3 regions of the Corynebacterium ihumii genome follow, and region 3 is predicted to be linked to each of the others. Evidence: predicted binding sites of a transcription regulator. Region 3 holds the regulator's gene; each other region holds the start of a gene.
What was found. Region 3 encodes LexA, which represses DNA repair genes until DNA is damaged. Its sites were predicted from a motif close to CGAACANNTGTTCG; they were not measured.
Positions count from the first base shown of each region.

Region 1: a site for LexA is predicted at 3,754-3,767, ahead of CIHUM_RS09355 (HNH endonuclease signature motif containing protein). Genes of this name have one in related genera too.
Region 2: a site for LexA is predicted at 2,529-2,542, ahead of CIHUM_RS09260 (DUF222 domain-containing protein). Genes of this name have one in related genera too.

Region 1 covers NZ_CP063190.1:1,911,698-1,918,671, reverse strand. The annotation lists gene CIHUM_RS09380 (hypothetical protein) at 1-163, opposite strand, end outside; gene radA (DNA repair protein RadA) at 268-1,620, opposite strand; gene CIHUM_RS09370 (hypothetical protein) at 1,712-2,242, opposite strand; gene CIHUM_RS09365 (CarD family transcriptional regulator) at 2,424-3,014, shown strand; gene ispD (2-C-methyl-D-erythritol 4-phosphate cytidylyltransferase) at 2,959-3,693, shown strand; gene CIHUM_RS09355 (HNH endonuclease signature motif containing protein) at 3,847-5,319, shown strand; gene ispF (2-C-methyl-D-erythritol 2,4-cyclodiphosphate synthase) at 5,316-5,801, shown strand; gene cysS (cysteine--tRNA ligase) at 6,069-6,974, shown strand, end outside.
Region 2 covers NZ_CP063190.1:1,892,283-1,899,256, forward strand. The annotation lists gene CIHUM_RS09240 (metal ABC transporter solute-binding protein, Zn/Mn family) at 1-301, shown strand, start outside; gene CIHUM_RS09245 (metal ABC transporter ATP-binding protein) at 313-984, shown strand; gene CIHUM_RS09250 (metal ABC transporter permease) at 981-1,799, shown strand; gene CIHUM_RS09255 (DUF2334 domain-containing protein) at 1,796-2,470, opposite strand; gene CIHUM_RS09260 (DUF222 domain-containing protein) at 2,612-4,087, shown strand; gene CIHUM_RS09265 (S9 family peptidase) at 4,084-6,165, opposite strand; gene CIHUM_RS09270 (phosphoribosylaminoimidazolesuccinocarboxamide synthase) at 6,162-6,974, opposite strand, start outside.
Region 3 covers NZ_CP063190.1:1,342,738-1,349,711, reverse strand. The annotation lists gene hflX (GTPase HflX) at 1-481, shown strand, start outside; gene nagB (glucosamine-6-phosphate deaminase) at 478-1,203, opposite strand; gene CIHUM_RS06650 (uracil-xanthine permease family protein) at 1,305-2,615, shown strand; gene CIHUM_RS06645 (HPr family phosphocarrier protein) at 2,691-2,960, opposite strand; gene CIHUM_RS06640 (DeoR/GlpR family DNA-binding transcription regulator) at 3,046-3,834, opposite strand; gene lexA (transcriptional repressor LexA) at 3,885-4,565, opposite strand; gene CIHUM_RS06630 (hypothetical protein) at 5,034-5,156, shown strand; gene nrdR (transcriptional regulator NrdR) at 5,213-5,671, shown strand; gene hrpA (ATP-dependent RNA helicase HrpA) at 5,687-6,974, opposite strand, start outside.

The DNA of each region.
Region 1 (6,974 bases), 570 kb from region 3:
ACCGCGGCGACGTGAACCGCACGAGGAAACGTTGCCCCAGCCCAGCCTCCGTCGCGGCCGCGAAGAACTCCCCGAGGGCGCCCATTGCCTCCGCCGGATGCTCAATGAACGGCTCCGTGCCGGACACCAGCCCCAACGCCTGGTCGTGCAACCCTCCCCGCAAAAGAAACGTCGCCGTCTCAATTACTGCAACTACATGGTCTGAATCTGCCGTGTGTTCGCGGAGCACATGAATGGCCCGCTGAATTTCCCCCGATTTCATGGCACCTAACTTAGCAAGGACAGCGCCTCCGCGAGGGTGGAGACGGGGCGGACCGTCAGGCCGTCGATAGACAGCTTCTCTCCGGCGGGCACGATCGCGCTGGTGTAACCCATGCGGGCCGCCTCCTGGAGGCGGCGGCCGAGGTTTGGCACCCGCCTGATTTCTCCCGCCAGCCCCACCTCACCCACAACCACCGTTTTCGCAGGCAGCGGCTTCTCGTGCAGGCTCGACCACGTTGCTAACGCGACCGCGAGGTCCGTGGCCGTTTCCGTGATCTTCACCCCGCCGACGGTGGCCACATAGGCGTCCTTGTCGTTCGTGCGTTCCCCGCAGCGAGCCTGCAGCACTGCCAGCACCATGGGCACCCGGTTGAAATCGAGGCCGGTGACCACGCGCCGCGGGCTCTTGTTCACCGGATCCACGGTCAGCGCCTGCACCTCAGCGAGGATAGGGCGCACGCCGTCCATCGCCACCGTCACCGCGGACCCGTCCGGCGTTTGCCCGCGGTGCGACAGGAACAGCCCCGACGGGTCCGGCACCTCCCGGATGCCGCCGGAGGTCTGCTCGAAGCAGCCGACCTCGTCCGTGGCGCCGAAGCGGTTCTTAATGCCCCGGAGCATTCTTAGCGACGACTGCCTGTCCCCCTCAAAGTTCAACACCACGTCCACCAGGTGTTCCAGCACGCGCGGGCCGGCGACGTTGCCGTCCTTGGTCACGTGCCCCACCAGCAGCACCGGGATGTTCGTGGTCTTGGCCAGCGTGGTCAGCGCCGCAGTGACCGCGCGAGACTGCGCCACGCCACCGGCGACGCCTTCGACGCCCGCGGCGTGCATGGTCTGCACCGAATCCACAATCAGCAACGAAGGTTTCAGCTGCTCCACGTGCCCAAACACCACGTCCAGGTTGGACTCGGCGGCCAGATACAGCGTGTCCACCAGCGCCTCCGTGCGCTCGGCGCGGGCCCGGACCTGGCCCGCAGATTCCTCCGCCGTGACGTAGAGCGCCTTGCGCCCCTGCTTTGCCCAGCGCGACGCCACCTCCAGCAACAGCGTGGACTTGCCCACACCGGGCTCGCCCGCCATCAGCACCACGGAGCCGGGCACCACACCGGAGCCGAGCACGCGGTCCAGCTCCCGGATGCCGGACTTGACAGTCTTCGTCGCTGTAGCCTCGACCTTCGTGATCGGGCTCGCGGGAGCTGACGGTGTCAGCGAGGACTTCTTCACCGGGCCTGAAGCAGCCGGCGCTTCCTCTTGGAGCGTGCCCCAAGACCCGCACTCGGGGCAGCGGCCGAGCCACTTGGGGGAGGAGTAGCCGCACTCGGTGCAGGTGTGGATCACACGGGGTTTCTTTGCCATGCGCCACACCGTATAACACGGCCCCGACACGGTGTTCGAACACGAAAAAACCGCTGGTTAAACCAGCGGTTTCGCAAGAAGGGGGGGGAGCTTAGACCTCGCGGTCCACCTGGCCGGAAGCCAGGGTCGGGGCGGACACGGTTGCCACGACATCCAGGGAGCCGGTGTCGAAGTTGAAGGTCACCGGCACGTTGCCGCCGTAGGCGAAGTCGTCGTTCGCCAGCGTGGTCGCGGTGTACTCGATGCAGTTGTCGTTCTTGTCCTGCGGCATGCGCTCCAGGCCGTCCTTGGAATCCGCAACCAGCGCGCAGTTGTAGGCGATGGAGGAGTTGCCGGAGATGGTCACGTTCTGGCCGTCCACGTCGACGGACTTCAGGGTGTGGTCCTTCATCGCGGTGTCCTGGTTGGTGGCGGTGAACTTCAGGGCGGCCTGGCCGTCCTCAGCGAGCACCACGGTCACGTCCTGCACGGCGACGGAACCGTCCTCGGTGGAGGCGCTAGCGCCGTCAACGGCCGCAACCTGGTTCGAGGTTTGGGTGATCTGGCCGGCGGAGCAGCCAACGAGGGCCAGGGTGGCGCAGCCAGCGACGGCGGCGGCAGCGACGCGCTTCAGGGACTTCACGGGGTGTCCTCCATCATCAAACTCATTCGAGGGTTTCCTCCGCAATACTCTAGCGTCTGCACAGCAAGTTTTCCCACTTGCTCCCCCTATTGGGCGAGCCGACCTTTGGTCGTCGATAAGCGAAATGCGGGGTGGTAGGGTGTTGGGGTCTGAACTTCGCCTAACGACGCAAGGAGCCGCAATGGAATTCAAGGTCGGAGAAGTGGTTGTGTACCCGCACCACGGAGCGGCCCGCATCGCCGATATCGAGCAGCGCGAGATGCGCGGAGAGACCCTCGATTACCTGGTGCTGCAGATTCTCCACTCGGACCTTGAAGTGCGCGTTCCGGTGAAGAACTCCGAGCTAGTCGGTGTGCGCGACGTGGTCAACGAGGAAGGCCTGCAGAAGGTGTTCTCCGTGCTGCGCGAGACCGACGTGGAGGAGGCGGGCAACTGGTCCCGCCGCTACAAGGCCAATCAGGAGCGCCTCGCGTCCGGCGACATCAACAAGGTCGCGGAGGTTGTCCGCGACCTCTGGCGCCGCGACCAGGGCAAGGGCCTTTCCGCAGGTGAAAAGCGCATGCTGGGTAAGGCGCGCCAGATTCTCGTCGGCGAGCTCGCGTTGGCGGAGCCGGTGGACGAGAAGAAGGTCGAGGAGATGGACAAGCAGATCCAGGCCATCATCGACGAGCAGGTCAAGGCCGGAATTTCCGTGGACCCGGGCCAGGTCGAAGACGATGACGAGGTGGATCTGGACGACCTCTCCTTCGACGACGAGGACGACGGCAAGTAAATTGCGCCTCGAAACCGTGGCGGTCGTCGCCGCCGCCGGGCTGGGGACCCGCCTGGGCGCCGAAGTGCCCAAGGCATATGTGGAACTTGGTGGCCGGACGCTGCTCGAGCGCTCCGTGGCGACGATGTCCGAGGTCGTCGACCACGTTGTCGTAGTGGTCAGCCCGTCGATGGAAACGCGCGCCCGCGGGCTCCTGGCCGGCTACGAGGTCCAGTTCGTGCATGGGGGTGCGGAGCGCGCGGACTCCATCTTCGCGGCGCTCAAAGCGGTTTCGCTTGACGACGCCTGCGTGGTCGTCCACGACGCTGCCCGCGCGTTAACCCCCGCGGCGATGGTTTCGCGCGTGGTTGACGCGGTGCTTTGCGACGCCCCTGCGGTGGTGCCCGTGGTGCCGGTGGCGGACACTGTGAAGCGGGTTTCGGGGGAGATTGTCGAAGAGACCCTGGACCGGTCTACGTTGCGCGCTGCCCAGACGCCGCAAGGGTTTGACCTGCGGATGCTGCGCAGGGCGAACGAAAAGTACCTCGCTGAGAAACCGGCGTTTGTCGCCACCGACGACGCGTCTTTGATGGAGTGGTTCGGTGTGCCGGTCGTTTCCGTGGAGGGGGATCCCATGGCGTTCAAAATCACCACCCCGCTGGATTTGCGGTTGGCGGAAAGCGTGGTCGGCGCGCTCTAAGGCTCGTGTCGGGGTCGTTTGCTATAGGTAGCGTGGGGAGATCTCGCCTTATCAGGGGTTCGAAAACATATCCGAAAAAAGTTTTGAAAAACCCTTGACGTGGAACATGTGTCGGCATTATGTTCGATATTAGTTCCGGGAGGAGGGTGAGGCATGAACGGAACTTTTGCAACGGAGAGAGAAGGCTGTCCGATCACCGCCGCAGGCCAGGCGATGCGGGAGGCAGAGTTCCAGATTTTCCACCGCTACGCCAAGCCGTTGGTAGAAGTGGAGGACTTCGAACTAGAGGCCTATTCGATTGCGATGGCAGTAGGGGAAAGCCAGAGTTGGGCTGAAAGTGGGATTCTTGGGTATTCGGTGCTCGCTGATCTACCGAAGTTGCGGGCGCTGCAGGAAGAGACCCGCCGGTTGGACGTGAGACGTCTGTCGGCCATCGAGTCCACGCTGAACCGCCTCAACGATCTGGCCACGCCAGACATTCTCGCGGACATGGACGAGTATCTGGTCAAGGTATTCACGCCGAGGCGGGTGGGGGCGGAGTTGCCGTCGCCAAGCTCGCTGCGTCGCCGTCTGCGCGAGCGGATCCAGCGCATCGATTCCGACCTCGCGCCGAACCAAAAGAAAATCAAGGAGCGGAAGAAAGAGAAGGACCTGCCGTTAGGCACCTGCCGGAGCCTCTTCTACGGCCAGGACGACGGCGATGCCGGGCTGAATGTGGAGGGCGACCCCGTCACGCTCGGCCGAATGGAGCGTTTCACCGAACAGGTGGCGCGCGAGCACAAGCTCTCAAGGGACGACGCGATCAAGGCCATCCTCACCGGCGAGATTCGTGCGACACCGAAGGTCGTGCTCTACATGTTCACGTCGAAGACACCGGGCAGCTCGTACTACATCCCGAATTTCGGATGGACCGACGCGGACGGTACCGCCGCAGTGGAACAGATGCTGGAGGACAACCCGCCCCACGTCGTGGACCTGGACGAAGCGGAGTGCGCCGAAACTGAGGCGTACGTGCCCACCGCCGCCATCCGTGCGCTGGTGCAGGCCCGCGACGGGGTGTGCCTCTGGCCCGGCTGCAACGTGAAGGCCGAAAACTGCCAGCTGGACCACCGCATCCCATTCAACGAAGGCGGCAAGACCACCGCCTCAAACCTGTTCAGCCTCTGTGCGCACCACCACAACCTAAAGACCGATCGCCGCGTCTACTACGTGCCCGATCCGGTTACCGGCGAAATAGTGTGGCTGCACTCGGACGGCACCTTCCAAGTCTCGGCCCCGGAAGGGTTCATCACCGACTATCTGCAGCCGACGAACCCGAGGTGGCAGACAACGCTGGCGAAACGGCGGCAGAAACGCAAGGACCGTGCCGAGTTTTACAACCGCTCCCACTCTGCGGTGGAGAAGTACGAAAACGACTTCGACTACGACGCATGCATGGCCACGATCCGCGCGATGGAGGACAGGTTCGGCATGACATTCGAGTATCCGCCGGAAAAGAAGCCGGAGGGCACCCCGGATATCCTCGCCGCGCTGGAAAAACAATGGAAGGAGATTGAGCTCGAGGAGATGCAGGAGTACTACTCCGACTACGACTTCAGCGACGCTGAAGTAGCGTCGTACTTATGACAAATCTCCGAGTAGGTACGGCGTTCGACGCCCACCAGATCCAACCCGGGAAAGAATGCTGGATCGCCGGCATCCTCCACGAAGACCAGGACGGCTGCGAGGGGCATTCGGACGGCGACGTGGTCAGCCACGTCATCGTCGACGCCGTATTGTCCGCATCCGGCCTCGGCGACCTCGGCTCCTTCGTCGGCGTCGGCCGCCCGGAATACGACGGGGTACGCGGCGTCCAGCTCTTGCAAGAGCTGAAAGAGCTTCTCGACGCCCACGGTCACACCGTCGTCAACGTCTCCGCCCAACTGATCGGCCAAACCCCGAAGATGTCGCCGGTGCGCGAGGAAGCGGAGCGGGTCCTCTCGGAGGCGCTCGGCGCCCCTGTGTCTGTGTCGGCGACGACCACGGACCACATGGGATTCACCGGAAGTGGCGAGGGCCGCGCGGCCATAGCGACGGCGTTGGTGGAACGAAAGTTCCGTACTCCGTAACTACATAGTGGCCCCGCCGCTACCTGGCGGACGGCACCCTCCAGTTCACCAACCGCACCGTGCCCTACACGGCCACGGTGGAGCAAACCGTAAAGGAAAAGTGGGTCGAGACCCTCGAGGTTTCCGGTGCCTTCACCATGCTCGACGGCGACGCACAGGACGTGAAGTGCAGCGCGGGCCAGGTTGGGGAGCCGACCGACGTGCCGTTCCTGAGGCTCGCTACTCGGAGCTCAAGGTGGACGAGTCGGCGCTGTAGACTGCGGTGTTGTGAAGCAACGCATTTTCGACACCAAAACCCGCACGCTGCGCGACTTCGAACCGATCCGGCCCGGGCATGTCTCGATTTACCTGTGCGGTGCCACCCCGCAGGCTAAGCCCCACATCGGGCACCTGCGTTCGGGTGTCGCGTTCGACATCGTCCGGCGCTGGTTCCTGGCCAACGACTACGACGTCGCGTTCGCGCGCAACGTCACCGACATCGACGACAAGATCCTGACCAAGGCACGCGAGCACAATCGCCCCTGGTGGGAGTGGGTCTCTACCTACGAGCGCGAGTTCACCCGCGCGTACGACACCCTCGGCGTGCTGCCGCCGTCCGTGGAGCCGCGCGCGACCGGGCATGTGACCCAGATGGTCGACTACATGCAGCGGCTTATCGACGCAGGCTTCGCTTACCCCCGCGACGGCTCCGTCTACTTCGACGTCAACGCCTGGGTTAAGGCCGGCGGGGACTACGGCTCGATCTCCGGCAACAAGCTGGAAGATATGACAGGCGACGACCCAGACTTCGCGCTGTGGAAGGCCGCCAAGCCCGGCGAGCCGAGCTGGCCCACCCCGTGGGGGCCGGGGCGGCCCGGCTGGCACCTCGAGTGCTCGGCAATGTCCACCTGGTACCTGGGCTCCGAGTTCGACATCCACGGTGGCGGACTGGACCTGCAGTTCCCGCACCACGAGAACGAACAGGCCCAGTCGCACGCCGCCGGTGATGGGTTTGCCCACTTCTGGATGCACAACCACTGGGTGACCATGGCGGGCGAGAAGATGTCGAAGTCGCTCGGCAACGTGCTGTCCATCGACGCGATGCTCGAGCAGGTTCGCCCCGTGGAGCTGCGCTACTACCTCGGCTCCGCGCACTACCGCAGCGTCCTGGAGTACTCGCCCGAGGCCCTGCAG
Region 2 (6,974 bases), 550 kb from region 3:
CATCACGCCCGAGGAATACGTCAAGGCCAGCCTGAACCACCAGGAGCCGTCCGCGGCGGCGGTTGCGGCGTTCCTGGAGCAGATCGAGCGCGGCGAGCTGGACATGCTGGTTGTGAACCCGCAGAGCACCAACAGCGCCACCCAGCGGTTGGCGGATGCGGCGAAGGCGCATAATGTTCCCGTTGTTGAAATTCGGGAGACGCCCCCGGCCGGCCAGAACTTCCTGGACTACTTCCAGGAGATCGTGGGTCAGATCACCGACATCGCTGCCCATGCTGAGCCGACCGGCCACCACCACTAGGAATTGCCAATTTGATCGCTGAGCTTCGCAGCGCCGCCGTCGAACCACTCTGGCGCGACCTCACCCTCACCGTCGAGCCCGGCGAATTCATCGCGGTGCTCGGCCCAAACGGCGTGGGCAAATCCACCCTGCTGGGCACGCTGATGGGCACGCGCAAGCTCACTACCGGCACGGCCGCGATCCACGGGCAGGTCGGTTTTATCCCGCAGCAGCACATGTTCCCGAAGGACTTGCCGGTGCGCGGGCGCGACCTTGTTGCGTTGGCGATGGGAAAGCGGGCGAGACCGGAGGACGTCGATAGGCAATTGGCTTCTGTGGGGGCGCAATCCTTTTCCGAGCGGCGCGTGGGGGTGCTCTCCGGCGGCCAGCAACAGCTGATCCGCCAGGCGCAGGCATTCTCGCAGAACCCAGAGCTTTTGCTTTGCGACGAGCCCCTGCTCTCCCTCGACCCCGCCCGCGCACGCGACACCGTGCAACGCCTCGCCGAGCACCCCGCGGCCGTGGTGTGCGTGACGCACTCGATCAACCCGGTGATGGGCGTTGTGGACCGAGTACTCTACCTCGGCCCCGAAGGCCACGTGGTGGGCAGCGTTGCCGAAGTTATGCGCTCCGAGGTGCTCAGCGAGCTCTACGGCACCCGCGTGGACGTCGTGGAGGTTGACGGACGGATGGTGGTCCTGTGAGTGCGTTTTTAGCAGACACTTCGTACCTGCTCAGCCAGGACTTCGTGCAGACGACGCTTGTGGCGTGCGCGCTTCTGGGAGTGTTGTCCGGGGTGATGGCACCGCTGATCGTGCTGCGCCAGATGTCGTTTTCGGTGCACGCGACCTCGGAGCTCGCGCTCATGGGTGCCTCCGCGGCGCTGCTGTTCGGGTTCAACGTCGGTTTCGGCGCCGTGGCGGGTGCGGTGGTCGCTGCCCTGGTGCTGGCGGCGCTGGGGCTGAAGGGCCAGCAGGATTCCGCGGTAGGGGTGGCCATGAGCTTCGGCATGGCCTTGTCCGTGCTGTTCATCCACCTGTATCCAGGGAATTCGAACCAGGCGCTGGCGCTGCTGACCGGCCAGATTGTTGGCGTGTCGGCGCAGAACGTGATGCTGCTGGCAGGCACAACGGTGCTGGTTGCCGTCGCCGTGCTGGTCCTGTGGCGGCCGTTGCTGTTTTCCTCCGCGGACCCCGTGATGGCCGCCGCGTGCGGCGTTCCCGTGCGCACGATGGCGCTGGTGTTCGCGGTACTCGTGGGCATCGCGTCGGCACAGTCCGTGCAGATCGTCGGCGCGTTGCTGGTGATGTCGCTGCTGATCACCCCGGGGGCGTCAGCCGCTCAGGTAACGGCGAACCCGAAGCTTGCGGTGGTGCTGTCCATCGTGTTCGCGGAAGTCGCGGCCGTAGGCGGGATGGTGCTTTCGCTCGCCCCAGGTATGCCGGTGAGCGTGTTCGTGGCCTTTATCTCGTTCGGGATCTACCTGGTGTGCCGAGTGATCGGCCGGGTACGCGGCTAGCGGTACTCCCTGTAGTCCGCCGGTGTCGCGCCCTTGCCTACCGCTGCCGCGGCGGCTGCGAGGAAGTCGCGGCGCACCTTCTTCTGCCCCAACTCGCGCCCGGAGACCGACAAACGGATCGTGTTGCCCTTCTCCGCGCCGCGCTCGGCGGCCTTGATCACGTTGCGGCGCCACCACTTCGCGGCGCCGTACCCCTCGCCCACCGACAGGTTGCGGGCCTGGGAAAACTCCCCCCGCTTGATGCGGTAGATGCCCTTGGTGGAGGCAGCGACGGTAAAGCCGAACTCGTCGAGCACCTTCAACGTGCCGTCCGACATGCGCCAGCGCGGCGGCGCGAACATATCCAAGTCGAAACCGAGCGCCGACATCTGACGCGTGGCGCCTTTGAGACGAAGCCTCGCCTCGTGCTCGCCCAAACTGGCAAACTCGCTGCGCCTTCCCTGCACCGGCTGGTCGAAGCCGTTGAGCATGAGCGCACGGGTGCCGAGCTGCTCGGCGAGCCAGGCGCGGGTGCCGTCATCCTTGGCAAGGTGCCACTTTTTGTCAATGTGGGGCGCAACCAGCAGTGAAACGGGCATCCCCTCGCGGTCCAGGTCGCGCACCATGCTGGTGACATCCTCCAACGTCGCGTCGAAGATGGAAGAAATGGAGACAAGCACGCGCCCAGGCATAGGGGAGATTATCGCACATCAAAACACTCTGCGCCGGGTGAAGTTTTTCGACACCATTAGAACGGGTGTTCTATATTGGCGGGGCTGTGTCGGACGGGGTTCTACTATGCGAAGTCAAGTGCAATGAAAGGAGGTGCTCCAATGAGTGCAGTGCTCGACCAGGCGGTCAACCAAATTGTCGACGGGCTGCGGTCGCTCGCCAACGTAATGCGCGACCCCGACACTCTCCACCTCGTCTCCACCCACGTGGCCATGGAGCGCCTCCACGCCTGCCTGCCGCTGTTGTCCAACGCGGACGCGGCGTTCGCGTTCCTCTGCGACCGGGACGGCGCGGGCGCCCTTGTCGGTGCGAACCACGCGGTGGAGTATCTGACCCGGAGCTTGGGCTTGTCTCGTCGAGAAGCGTTTGCGCTCCTGGAGCAGGGCAGGAAGCTCTACGGCGAACCCGAGGTGCCTGAGCCGGAAGTGAGCGACGACGAAGAAGACCGCGAGCGCAAAGAGCAGGAGGCACAAGCGCGACGCAAGAAGGCGCGCGAGGCACAGGAGCGGGCGCGCCGTGCAGCCGAAAAAGCCAACGCAGAGAAGAAGCGCATTATCACTGACGCGCTCAAAGACCTCAACGCGCACGCAGACCCCGGCTACGAAGAAATCCTCGCCGAAGCGATGGAGGCGGCCGAATCCCACACCGCCGAAGAGCTGCGGAAGTTCGTCCGCGACCTGGTCAAGCGCGCCAACAAGCGCGGGCGCGACTACGACGGAAAGAAGGACCCCCTCGCCGCGTGGAAGAAGCGCGGCATCTGGTTCGGGGAACCGGACGCAGACGGTGGCTCGTATTTCAACGGCTACCTCGACGCAGCATCACGGGCGAAGCTGGAGGCATGCCTCGCCGCCGGCGACCACATGGGATCCAACATGGAAGGCGAGGACGCCGCGAAGCGGGACAGCCGCCGCAAGCACCAGCGCCGCTTGGACCAACTTATGAGCGTGCTCGACCGTTACTGCGACGCCGCCGCAAAATCCCGCGGAGGGGTGGGCACCGTGGTAGTCACGCTCACCCTTGAGGACCTCATGGGTGCGGATGCCTTCACCGAGTTCACGACCAACACCTCGGTGTCAGTCACTCCGCTCGATATTGTCCGCCTGGGCCTTGCAGGAGATAGCTTCATCCTCCAACTCGACTCCGCCACCGGTGTCCCGCTCTCTCTCGGACGCACCCGACTGGCCTCCGTGGAGCAAAAACTCGTGCTGCTGGCGATGCAGAGCGTGTGCGCATGGAACGGCTGCACCAAGCCGGGCGTCGAACTCGAGGCCCACCACCTGGACTCCTACCTCAGCGGCGGGCTGACCAGCATCGACAACCTGGCCCTACTGTGCCGCGAGCACCACATGTGCAACAACGACAACAAAGACGGCGCCGGCAACAAGGGCCACTTCGGCCGCGACCCCGACACCGGCGACGTGTACTACCACCCCGCCAACGGCGACCCACCCAGGCACACCAGCACCTACCAGTACCGCAATTCACCTGGTCAGAGGCTCACGAAGAAAGTGAGGGCGCGGCACGGCGGCAACCCAAAACGCCCGCCGGACCCTGCCTTATTCGAACCGGACGGTTAAACCGCCCCGGCTTTCACCAGCGTCCACGCGTACTCGAACGCGGTCTGCTTCCACTTTGCGTAACGGCCGGACACACCACCGTGGCCTGCGGACATCTCCGTCTTCAGCAGGATCTCGCCTGCGGTGCCCACCTCACGCAGCTTGGCCACCCACTTCGCGGGCTCGACGTAGAGCACGCGGGTGTCGTTCAAGCTTGTCACCGCAAGAATGTCCGGGTAGTCCTGCGCGACGATGTTCTCGTACGGGGCGTACCTCGCCATGTAGTCGTACACCTCGGGATCGTGGAACGGGTCGCCCCACTCCTCCCACTCGCCCACCGTCAGCGGCAGCTCCGGCTTCAGAATGGAGGTCAGCGGGTCCACGAACGGCACGATCGCGAGAATGCCGGCGAAGTTCTCTGGCGCCATGTTCGCCACCGCGCCCATGAGTAGGCCGCCTGCGGAGCCACCCTCGGCTACCAGCTGCTCGTGGGTGGTCAGGCCTAGCTCCACGACGCGGTCCGCACACGCGATGAAGTCCGTGAACGTGTTTGCCTTGTGCAGCATCTTGCCGTTGTCGTACCACGCGCGGCCCATCTCGCCGCCGCCGCGCACGTGGGCGCACACCCACACCATGCCGCGGTCGAGCAGACTCAGCCGCGCCACCGAAAACCCGGGGTCCGTGGATGCCTCATACGAGCCGTAGCCGTACAGCAGGGCAGGCGCGGGGCCTTCGACGCCCTTGCGGCGCACCACCGAAATCGGCACCTGCTCCCCGTCCGCGGCGGTTGCCCACTCGCGGTAAGCCTCGTACTCGTCCGGGTTGTAACCGCCCTCGACCTCTTTTTCCTTCAGCAGGGTCAGCTCTCCGGTCGCGACCGTGTAATCCAACACCTGCGAGGGCTGGGTGTAGGAAGAATAGCCAATGCGCACCACCGGGGCGTCCCACTCCGGGTTGCCGCCGAGGCCCACGGTGTAGAGCTCCTCGGAGAACTCCAACTCTTTGAACTCGCCGAATCGGCCGTCGAGCGTTGCCACGGCCAGCTGCGGGATCCCGCCGCGCCTGTAGGCCATGAACAAGAAATCGCGGTAAGTGTCGATCCCTTCGATGCGCACGGTCTCGGAGTGCTCCACCAGCACGGGCAGCTCCCGCAGGGGCGGCACAGCACCGACCGGGGTCGTCGCCACGCAGAAGTTCGCCCCGTGCGCGTTGTGGGTGACCACCCACTGCTCCTTACCGTCGACGACGCAGAAGTCCGGGTGGTACTCGATGCCCGCTTCGCGCTCCCACAGCACCTCAAACTCGCCGGTAGGGTCAGTCAGGTCGAGCACGCGGTACTCGGAGGTCAACGACGATGACGCGATGATCATGAGGAAGCGTTCCGCGCGGTCCGCGCCCACGCCGACGCCGAACTTCTCGTCGGTTTCCTCGTACACCAGCACGTCTTCGGCAGCGGGTGTGCCCAGCTTGTGGCGCCAGATCTGGTGGGGGCGCCAGGCGTCGTCGCAGCGGACGTAGAACAGGTAGTCTTCGCCCGCCCAGGTCGCGCCGTAGAAGAGACCCTGAAGTTCGTCGTCGAGCAGTTCGCCGGTGTCCAGGTTTTTGAACCGCATGGTGAAGCGCTCGTCGCCTTCGGTGTCGAAGGAGTACGCGAGCAGGCGCCCGGATGTGGACACGGACGATGCCCCGAGTGCGAAGAACTCGTGCCCGGCGGCGAGCTCGTTGATGTCGAGAAGCACCTGCTCCCCCGGCATGTCCTCGGTGACCTCAGGCGGGGTCCAGGGCTCGTCGCCGGTCGGGACGCGGCACGAAATGCCGTAGTCCTTGCCCTCGATGGTGCGGCCGTAGTACCACCAGTCGCCCTGGCGCTGCGGCACGGACATATCGGTCTCTTTGATGCGGGATTTGATCTCGCCGTAGACGTCGTCCACCAGCCCAGACCAGGCGGACGTTTTCTCCTCCGTATAGGCGTTTTCGGCCTCGAGGTGTGCGATGACCTCGGGGTTGTCCTTGTCGCGCAGCCACTCGTAGTTGTCCACGAACTCGCGGCCGTGAAACTTGCGGACAATCGGGCGCATCGAAGCTACGGGTGGGATCATGCGTGCTCCCCCGGCCATTCGGAGAAGCGGCGGCCAGAAAGGCGCTCGTACGCCTCGATGTAGCGGTCGCGGGTGGCCTCCACGACGGAGCCGGGCAGCTCCGGCGGCGTGGTGCCTTCCTCCTGGTCCCAGCCGGACTTCGGGCCGGTGAGCCAGTTACGCACGTATTGCTTGTCAAAGCTGGGCTGGCTGCGTCCTTCTTCGTAGTTGTCGGCGGGCCAGTAGCGGGAAGAATCGGGCGTGAGCACTTCGTCGGCGAGCACGAGCTCGCCGTTTTCGTCCAGACCGAACTCGAGCTTGGTGTCGGCGAGGATGATGCCCTTGGTCTCCGCGTAGTCGGCGGCACGGCGGTATACCTCGAGCGTGGCATCCCGCAGGCGCGTAGCAAGGTCCGCGCCGAGTTTTCCTGCCATGTGCTCGAAGGTGACGTTGATGTCGTGGTCGCCCTGCTCAGCCTTGGTGGCGGGGGTGAAAATCGGCTCGTCCAGCTTGGACGCCTCGGTCAGCCCCTCGGGCAGCTTCACGCCGCAAACACGGCCGGTGGCGTCGTATTCCTTCTTGCCGGAGCCGGTGAGGTAGCCGCGGGCCACACATTCGAACGGCACCATGTCCAGCTTCTTCACCACCATGGCGCGGCCGAGGACGTCTTCGGGGATACGTTCGTCGTCGATCGGGCCGGCCAGGTGGTTCGGCACGTCGGAAAGCAGGTCGAAGAAGAACATGGAGGTAGCGGTGAGGATCCGCCCCTTGTCCGGGATCGCCGGTTCGAGGGAGAAGTCGAAGGCGGAGATGCGGTCTGTCGCGACCAT
Region 3 (6,974 bases):
ATTCAAGTCGACGCTTGAGGAGGTCGCGGGGGCCGATCTGGTGCTGCACGTCGTGGACGGCTCCGACGCGTTCCCGCTGAAGCAGATCGAGGCCGTCAACGAGGTGCTCGCGGAGGTCACCCGCGATTCCGGTGAGGAGATACCCCCGGAGATCGTGGTGGTGAACAAGATCGACGAGGCCGACCCGCTGGTGCTAGCCGAGCTGCGCCACGCGTTTGAGAAGACCGGGCGCACGGCAGTGTTCGTTTCCGCGCTGACCGGCGAGGGCATCGAGGAGCTGGAGGCCCGCATTGAGCAGCACCTCAACTCCATCGAGGCGCACGTGACCATGGTGGTGCCGTACACCCGCGGCGACGTGGTCAGCCGCGTCCACGACGAGGGCACGGTGCGCTCGGAGGAATACGAGGAGGCGGGCACGCGTATCGACGTCCGCCTGCCCCGCGTACTCGCAGAGCAGTACGCGGAGTTCGTGGTGAGCTAGCGCTCGAGCTTCGCCGCCGCGTCCTCGTCGAGGATCACCGTGGTTCGCGGGTGGTTTTGCAGCACCGATGCCGGGCAACCCGGTGTCACCGGCCCCTCAACGAGGGCCTTGACTGCGTCGGCCTTATTCGGGCCGGTGGCGATGAGCACAATGGTGTGCGCCTCCATGATGGTGCCCACGCCCTGGGTCATGGCCTTGCGCGGCACCTGGTCCTCGTTGTCGAAGAAGCGGGCGTTATCCGCCACGGTGGTGGGGTGAAGGTCGATCTCGCGCGTGCGCGAATCCAGGGCGCTGGGCGGCTCGTTGAACGCGATGTGGCCGTTGGCGCCGACGCCGAGGATCTGCACGTCCACGCCGCCGGCGGCGGTGATGCGTTCCTCGTAGCTGCGGGCTTCTGCCGCGGGGTCTGCCGCCAGGCCGTCGAGGGACTGCACCTTCGCATCGTCGATGTCGATGTGGTTGGTGAACTCGCGGCGGATGGTGGCGTAGTAGGACTGCTCGTCGGAGCGTTCCAGCCCGACGTACTCGTCCAGGAGGAACGCGTCGCACTGCGCGAAGCTCAAGTTCTCCTCGCGGTGGCGGCGGGCCAGCTCCATGTACGTGGGGTTCGGGGTCGAGCCCGTGGCCAGGCCGAGCGTCGCGCCATCGCGAACGAACGGTTCGATGATGTCGGCTGCGGACACGCCTGCGTCTTCGGCGGTTGGGCGCACAATGATTTCCATGGTGATCAAAAATAGCAAGGCCACTCTGAGAGCTGTGTACTTTGCCCGTCTGTCACCCCCGGAAAAGGAATTTTCAGCAGGCGGGGTGATAATGGCGTTTCGTGACTAACACTTTCGGCTGGACCCTTCACGGAGACGGGCGCACTGTGCGTCCCGGGGCAGTTGTCGCCCCGGACGAGCGGCTGAGCTGGCCGCGCACAATCGGCATTGGCATGCAGCACGTCGTGGCCATGTTCGGCGCGACACTGCTGGTGCCCACCCTGACGGGATTCCCGGTGAACACCACGTTGCTGTTCTCCGGCCTGGGAACCATCATCTTTTTGCTGATTACCCGCAACAAAGTGCCTAGCTACCTGGGCTCATCCTTTGCGTTTATCGCGCCGTTGACGGCTTCGCAGCAGTACGGTGTCGGTGCGCAGCTGGGTGGGGTGCTGCTCACCGGTGTGACGCTCATCCTCGTCGGCATCATCGTGGAATGGGCGGGCAAGCGGGTCATCGACGCGGTGATGCCGCCCGCGGTCACCGGAGCCATCGTCGCCCTGATCGGCTTCAACCTCGCTCCGACTGCAGTGTCGAACGTGGAAACCCAGCCCTGGGTGGCAGGGGTGACACTGCTGACGGTCGTGGTGGTGACAGTGGCCACCCGTGGGCTGCTTTCGCGCCTGTCCATCCTCATTGGCGTGCTCGTCGGTTGGCTGTTTGCTGCCATGACAGGTGGCCTGGGCGAGGACGCGCTGCAGACCATTGCCGACGCGCCGTGGATCGGCCTGCCGCAGTTTCACCAGCCCGAGTTCCATGTTTCCGCGGTGCTGGTGACCCTGCCGGTGCTGGTGGTGCTCATCGCGGAGAACGTCGGCCACGTCAAGGCAGTCTCGGAGATGACCGGGCGCAATCTCGACGACATGCAGGGGCGAGCGCTGATCGGCGACGGTATTGCCACCACACTCGCCGGCGACTTCGGCGGATCCGGCACAACCACCTACGCAGAAAACATCGGTGTGATGGCGGCGACGAAGGTGTATTCCACCGCCGCGTACTGGGTCGCCGCCGTGTTCGCGATCGTGCTGGCGTTCATCCCGAAGTTTGGCGCCGTAATCTTCACCATCCCCGCAGGAGTGCTCGGCGGCGCGTGCCTAGTGCTCTACGGGCTCATCGGCATGCTGGGCGTGCGCATCTGGCAGGACAACAAGGTGGACTTCACCGACCCGGCGAACCTGACCGCGGCCGCGGTCGCGCTGATTGTGGGCATCGGCAACCTCACCCTGGATGTCGGAGCTGTGACCCTGGAAGGCATCGCGCTGGGCTCGGTCGGCATCATTGTGGTTTACCCGCTCATGCGCTGGGCGTACGACACGTTGGGGGAGGGGCAGTACCGAAAGGATTTCGAGGTGTCTCAGCCGTCGACGTTGTAGCGTCCGGCACTGATTGCACGTAAAAACGCCCGGGCGCGTGGCCCGGGCGTGAGCTCGCGGTAAAGCGAGGAGCGCTTACTCTTCGTCGAGGTTCTGCTCGATCAGCGTCCCGATCTTTTCCACGGCATCTGGGTTGTCGGAGGTCACGGTGACCTCATCGCCGTGCTCGGCGCCCATGGCCATAATCATCAGCGAGGAGGCAGCGTCCGTCTCGTCGTCATCGTCGCCACCGACAAGGGTCAGCAAAATCTCGTCATCGTACTCGCCGGCAGCATCGGCGATCACCGTGGCCGGGCGTGCGTGCAGCCCGACGGTGGAACCGACCTTTACAGTCTTGGAAGCCATTCGGGTGTCCTTTCCGTTATTTTTCATTCAGGTCTGCAACGAGTGTAGGTCGCAAACAGACGTTGATGCCAACATGTTGCTCGCGCTATTGGGTCTGTGCGAGCACGACCTCAATACCGTGCGAGCGCAGCTCGTCGACGAAGGCGGAGGGAGCCTCAGCGTCGGTGACCACCACATCAATATCCGTCAGCGGCGCGAAGCTGACCACATAGTCGTTGCCCAGCTTCGTGGAATCGCACAACACAACAACCTTGCGGGCATTCGTCACCATCGCAGCTTTCACCGCAGCTTCCTGGGCGTCTGGGGTAGAGAGGCCGTGACCGATGGACAGCGCGTTGGTGCCCACAAACGCAACGTCAGCTCGCAACAGGGCCAGTGTGCGAAGTGCAGTACTGCCGACGACCGCCTGGCTGATCGGACGGACACTGCCACCGAGTAGCTGCACATCGGGTAAACCGGAATCACTCAGCTCCAAGGCAGTCGGGATGGAGTTAGTCACCACCGAGTACTCCTTATCCCCGCGAGTCTCTGCAAGTCGCTTGCCCAAGCTGCTGATTGTTGTGCCCGAGTCCAAAAAGATCGTGCAGTTTTGCGTATCCGGTACGAACTGCAACGCGGTTTCCGCAATCGCGGTCTTGGCCGCGAGCGAGGCTCGCTGGCGGGTATCCAGCGGGATCTCCGTAGAGCGGTACGACTGGCTGGCCACCGCGCCACCGTGGACGCGCTGCACCGCGCCCTCATCGTGCAACGCAGAAAGGTCCCGGCGGATTGTTTCCGCGGTGACGTCGAAGCGCTGCGCCAACTCGGTGACATTGACGCGGCCTTCAACTGCGGTCAAAGACGCGATCTGGCGTCTCCGCTCCTCGGCGTACATCGATCTCCTGCGCTTTGGGTCTTCGTGTTTTCTCGGCGCACACGCACCGGTTACAGAGTACGGAACACCGAGATGACACGCCCCATGATCTCAGCTTCGTCGCCCTTGATCGGCTCGAAAGCGTCGTTGTGGGGCAACAGCCACACACCGGTGGAGTCGCGGTGGAACTCCTTGACCGTCGCCTCACCGTCCAGAAGCGCCGCCACGAACTCGCCCTCCTCCGCGTTCGGCTGGGAGCGGACAACAACCCAGTCGCCGTCGAGGATGCCGGCCTCGCGCATGGATTCGCCGACAACCTTGAGCATGAAGACATCGCCGTCGCCGAGCAGCTCCTCGGGCAGCGGGTAGTAGGTGTCCACGTTCTCTTCGGCGAGGATCGGAGCACCTGCAGCGATCTGGCCAACCACCGGCACGTAGCGGGCATTGCCCGAATCCTCCGGCTTCGCTTCCTGCGGCTTGCGCTGTTTGCGCCCGGTCTCTGGCAGCTGGCGCAGATCCACGGCGCGCGGCTTGTTCGGGTCGCGACGAAGGAAGCCCTTCTTCTCCAGCTCCTTGAGCTGGTATGCGACAGAGGAGGTGGACTGCAAACCAGCGGCATCGCCGATCTCGCGGATGCTCGGCGGGTAACCGCGCAGGACAACAGCGTCCTGAATGACCTGGAGGATACGGCGCTGACGGTCAGACAGTGCGTTGAAATTCGGGTTGCCGGGCTCGGCCTTCTTTCGTGCCATGACGTTCTCCTTGGGCTCGGTGGCGTAGTGCGCCTACGAACCTACCAGATAGGGCACTCATGTTCGATGGTTGCAGCGTTAGGGTGGACACCTGTCGGCTGGGGTGCTATAAATCGAACACGTAAGCGTATTCGAACAAATGAACGTTAGAACGTTCGAGCGTGTCGGCGCCGAACGTAATGTGTGCCGCGAAACGAAGGGAGACTCACCATGTCCATTGCAATCAATCCAGTACACAATGCATCCGCATCTCGCACGGGCGCCGCATCCGTGGTTCCCCCGGCGGAGATTTGGGACCTTGATTCTGTGCCGAAGCGTCGAAGCGGCGGGGCCGGTGTTCGAACCATTTCTGCGTCTCATCGAACGAGTGCTCGTTCTGTCTCAAACCGGGTTTCGGGCGGTTCTACAGAAGCGAACACGTTCGAAACGCGCCACGAGACGCGCGATACGCTCCTGCTTGGCGTATGCATGACTGCGGCGCTGCTTATCGGTTCCGCGTTCGGCGGCGTTTTCTCGGCGCAAGACCAGGATCCCTCATCGATGACCGGCAGCCAGGTCGCCCACACCGCCACGGTGGCAACGGCGCGATAGGCAGGGCGTAGACTCACGGCTACACCAAGCCTTGAAGACTCTGGGGGTGGAAAACCGTGTTTTGTCCTTTTTGCCACAACGAGCAATCCCGTGTGACTGACTCTCGGCTGGTCGAAGCCGGCTCTGCGATTCGTCGACGCAGAGAGTGCACCGAGTGCGGGGGTCGATTCACCACAGTGGAAAAGGCAGTCCTCACCGTTGTGAAACGCAACGGCGTGAGCGAACCGTTTGACCGCGACAAACTTATCGTCGGCGTGCGTCGAGCATGCCAAGGCCGCGATGTCACCGACGACGCTTTGAAACGCCTTGCCCAGGAAGTGGAAGAGACTGTGCGCGCCCAGGGCAGCTCGCAGGTGCCCGCCCACGAGATCGGCCTGGCGGTGCTTGAACCGCTGCGCGCCCTCGATGAAGTGGCGTACCTGCGCTTCGCATCGGTGTACAAGTCGTTCGAGAGCGCAGACGACTTCGAATCCGAAATCCGGCTCATGCGCCGCCGCGACCGCGAGGACTTTTAACCCGCGGTCTTGACGCTAACGCAGAGCGTCAATCTTCTTCTCAATGCGCCGCTGGCTCACCGGCTTCGGCGTACCCAAACGCTGCGCGAACAAGCTCACACGCAGCTCTTCAATCAGCCACAAAACATCCTTGTAGGCCTTGGTCTTCGTGCGACCAGCGGGCAAGGCATTCATGCGCTGCGCCAAATATGCCTTCACAGAATCAATCACTGACTGCCGGTCAGCGTCGCGGTCCGGATCCAGCCGCATGTCCTCCAGGCGGATGCGCATCGCGTCAATGTAGCGGGGCAGGTGCTGCAAGTGCCCGATGCCGTGGACAGTCACCGCGTGCTTCGGCAGGAAAAACCGCAGCTGCGACGTCATGTCGTCGATAGCCGGGCCCTCCCACTGCTCAAGCTCTGCCGCGATATTCGCGTACTCCGCCAGAGCCGGCGCCAAGGTGACCACCACGCGGCGCACCCCACCAGCGACCTGGGGGCGGATTTCTGCCACGAGCGCATCGAACTCCTCCGGCGAGCGCACCGGCCCGCCGGAGGAGAACATCAGGTCGCGGATCACGGCGACGCGGGCGTCCTCCACGAGCCCGGCGGCGCCGCCGTGCGGGTAGCGGTCCACCGCCACCTTCTGGCGCAACGGCAACCCCTTGGTCATCTGCCCTGCGTTGACCGTGACCTCGCGCAACAGCAACGTCAGCGTCGCTGTGACCATTGAGGCGTCCGCCGCGGCCTTCGTCGGGTGCACCGTGACCTTCACACCGTTCTTCGTGGCCTCGAGTGCCGGGTAGGCGTCGACTTCGTTGCCGTCGATAGTTGTGGTCACCGTCTCCGGCACCGCGCCGAGGGAATCGGTCGTCCACTTCGCCACCGCATCCGACTCGGAGGTGCGCCCGGCCTTGGACACGGAGGATTTGATCTTGCCGGCCTGGCGGCGCTTCAACGCGCCGAGGTCGGTGTCGTGATCGACCACTTTGCCGCGGCGGTCAATCGCGGCGAAGGTCACCTTCAGATGCTCGGGCAGCGCAGACGGGTTGAAGTCGGTGCCGTTGATGCCGCGCCCGCCGATGCTGTGCAGCGCGTCCGCGAGTGCCTCGGCAAACGGGGTTTCGCGCAGATCGGCCTCACTGGCGCCGTCATCATCCTGCTTCTCCCGGATCGCCTCCAGTGCACGCTCAGCGAAGTCGGGAGCCGGCACAACCGTCTTGCGTAACGCCTTTGGCAGTGTGCGGATGTACTCCGCGGCCAGCTCCGAGCGCAGCCCCGGCACCAGCCAGTCAAAGCCCTCCGGCCGCAGGTTGGCTAGAAGC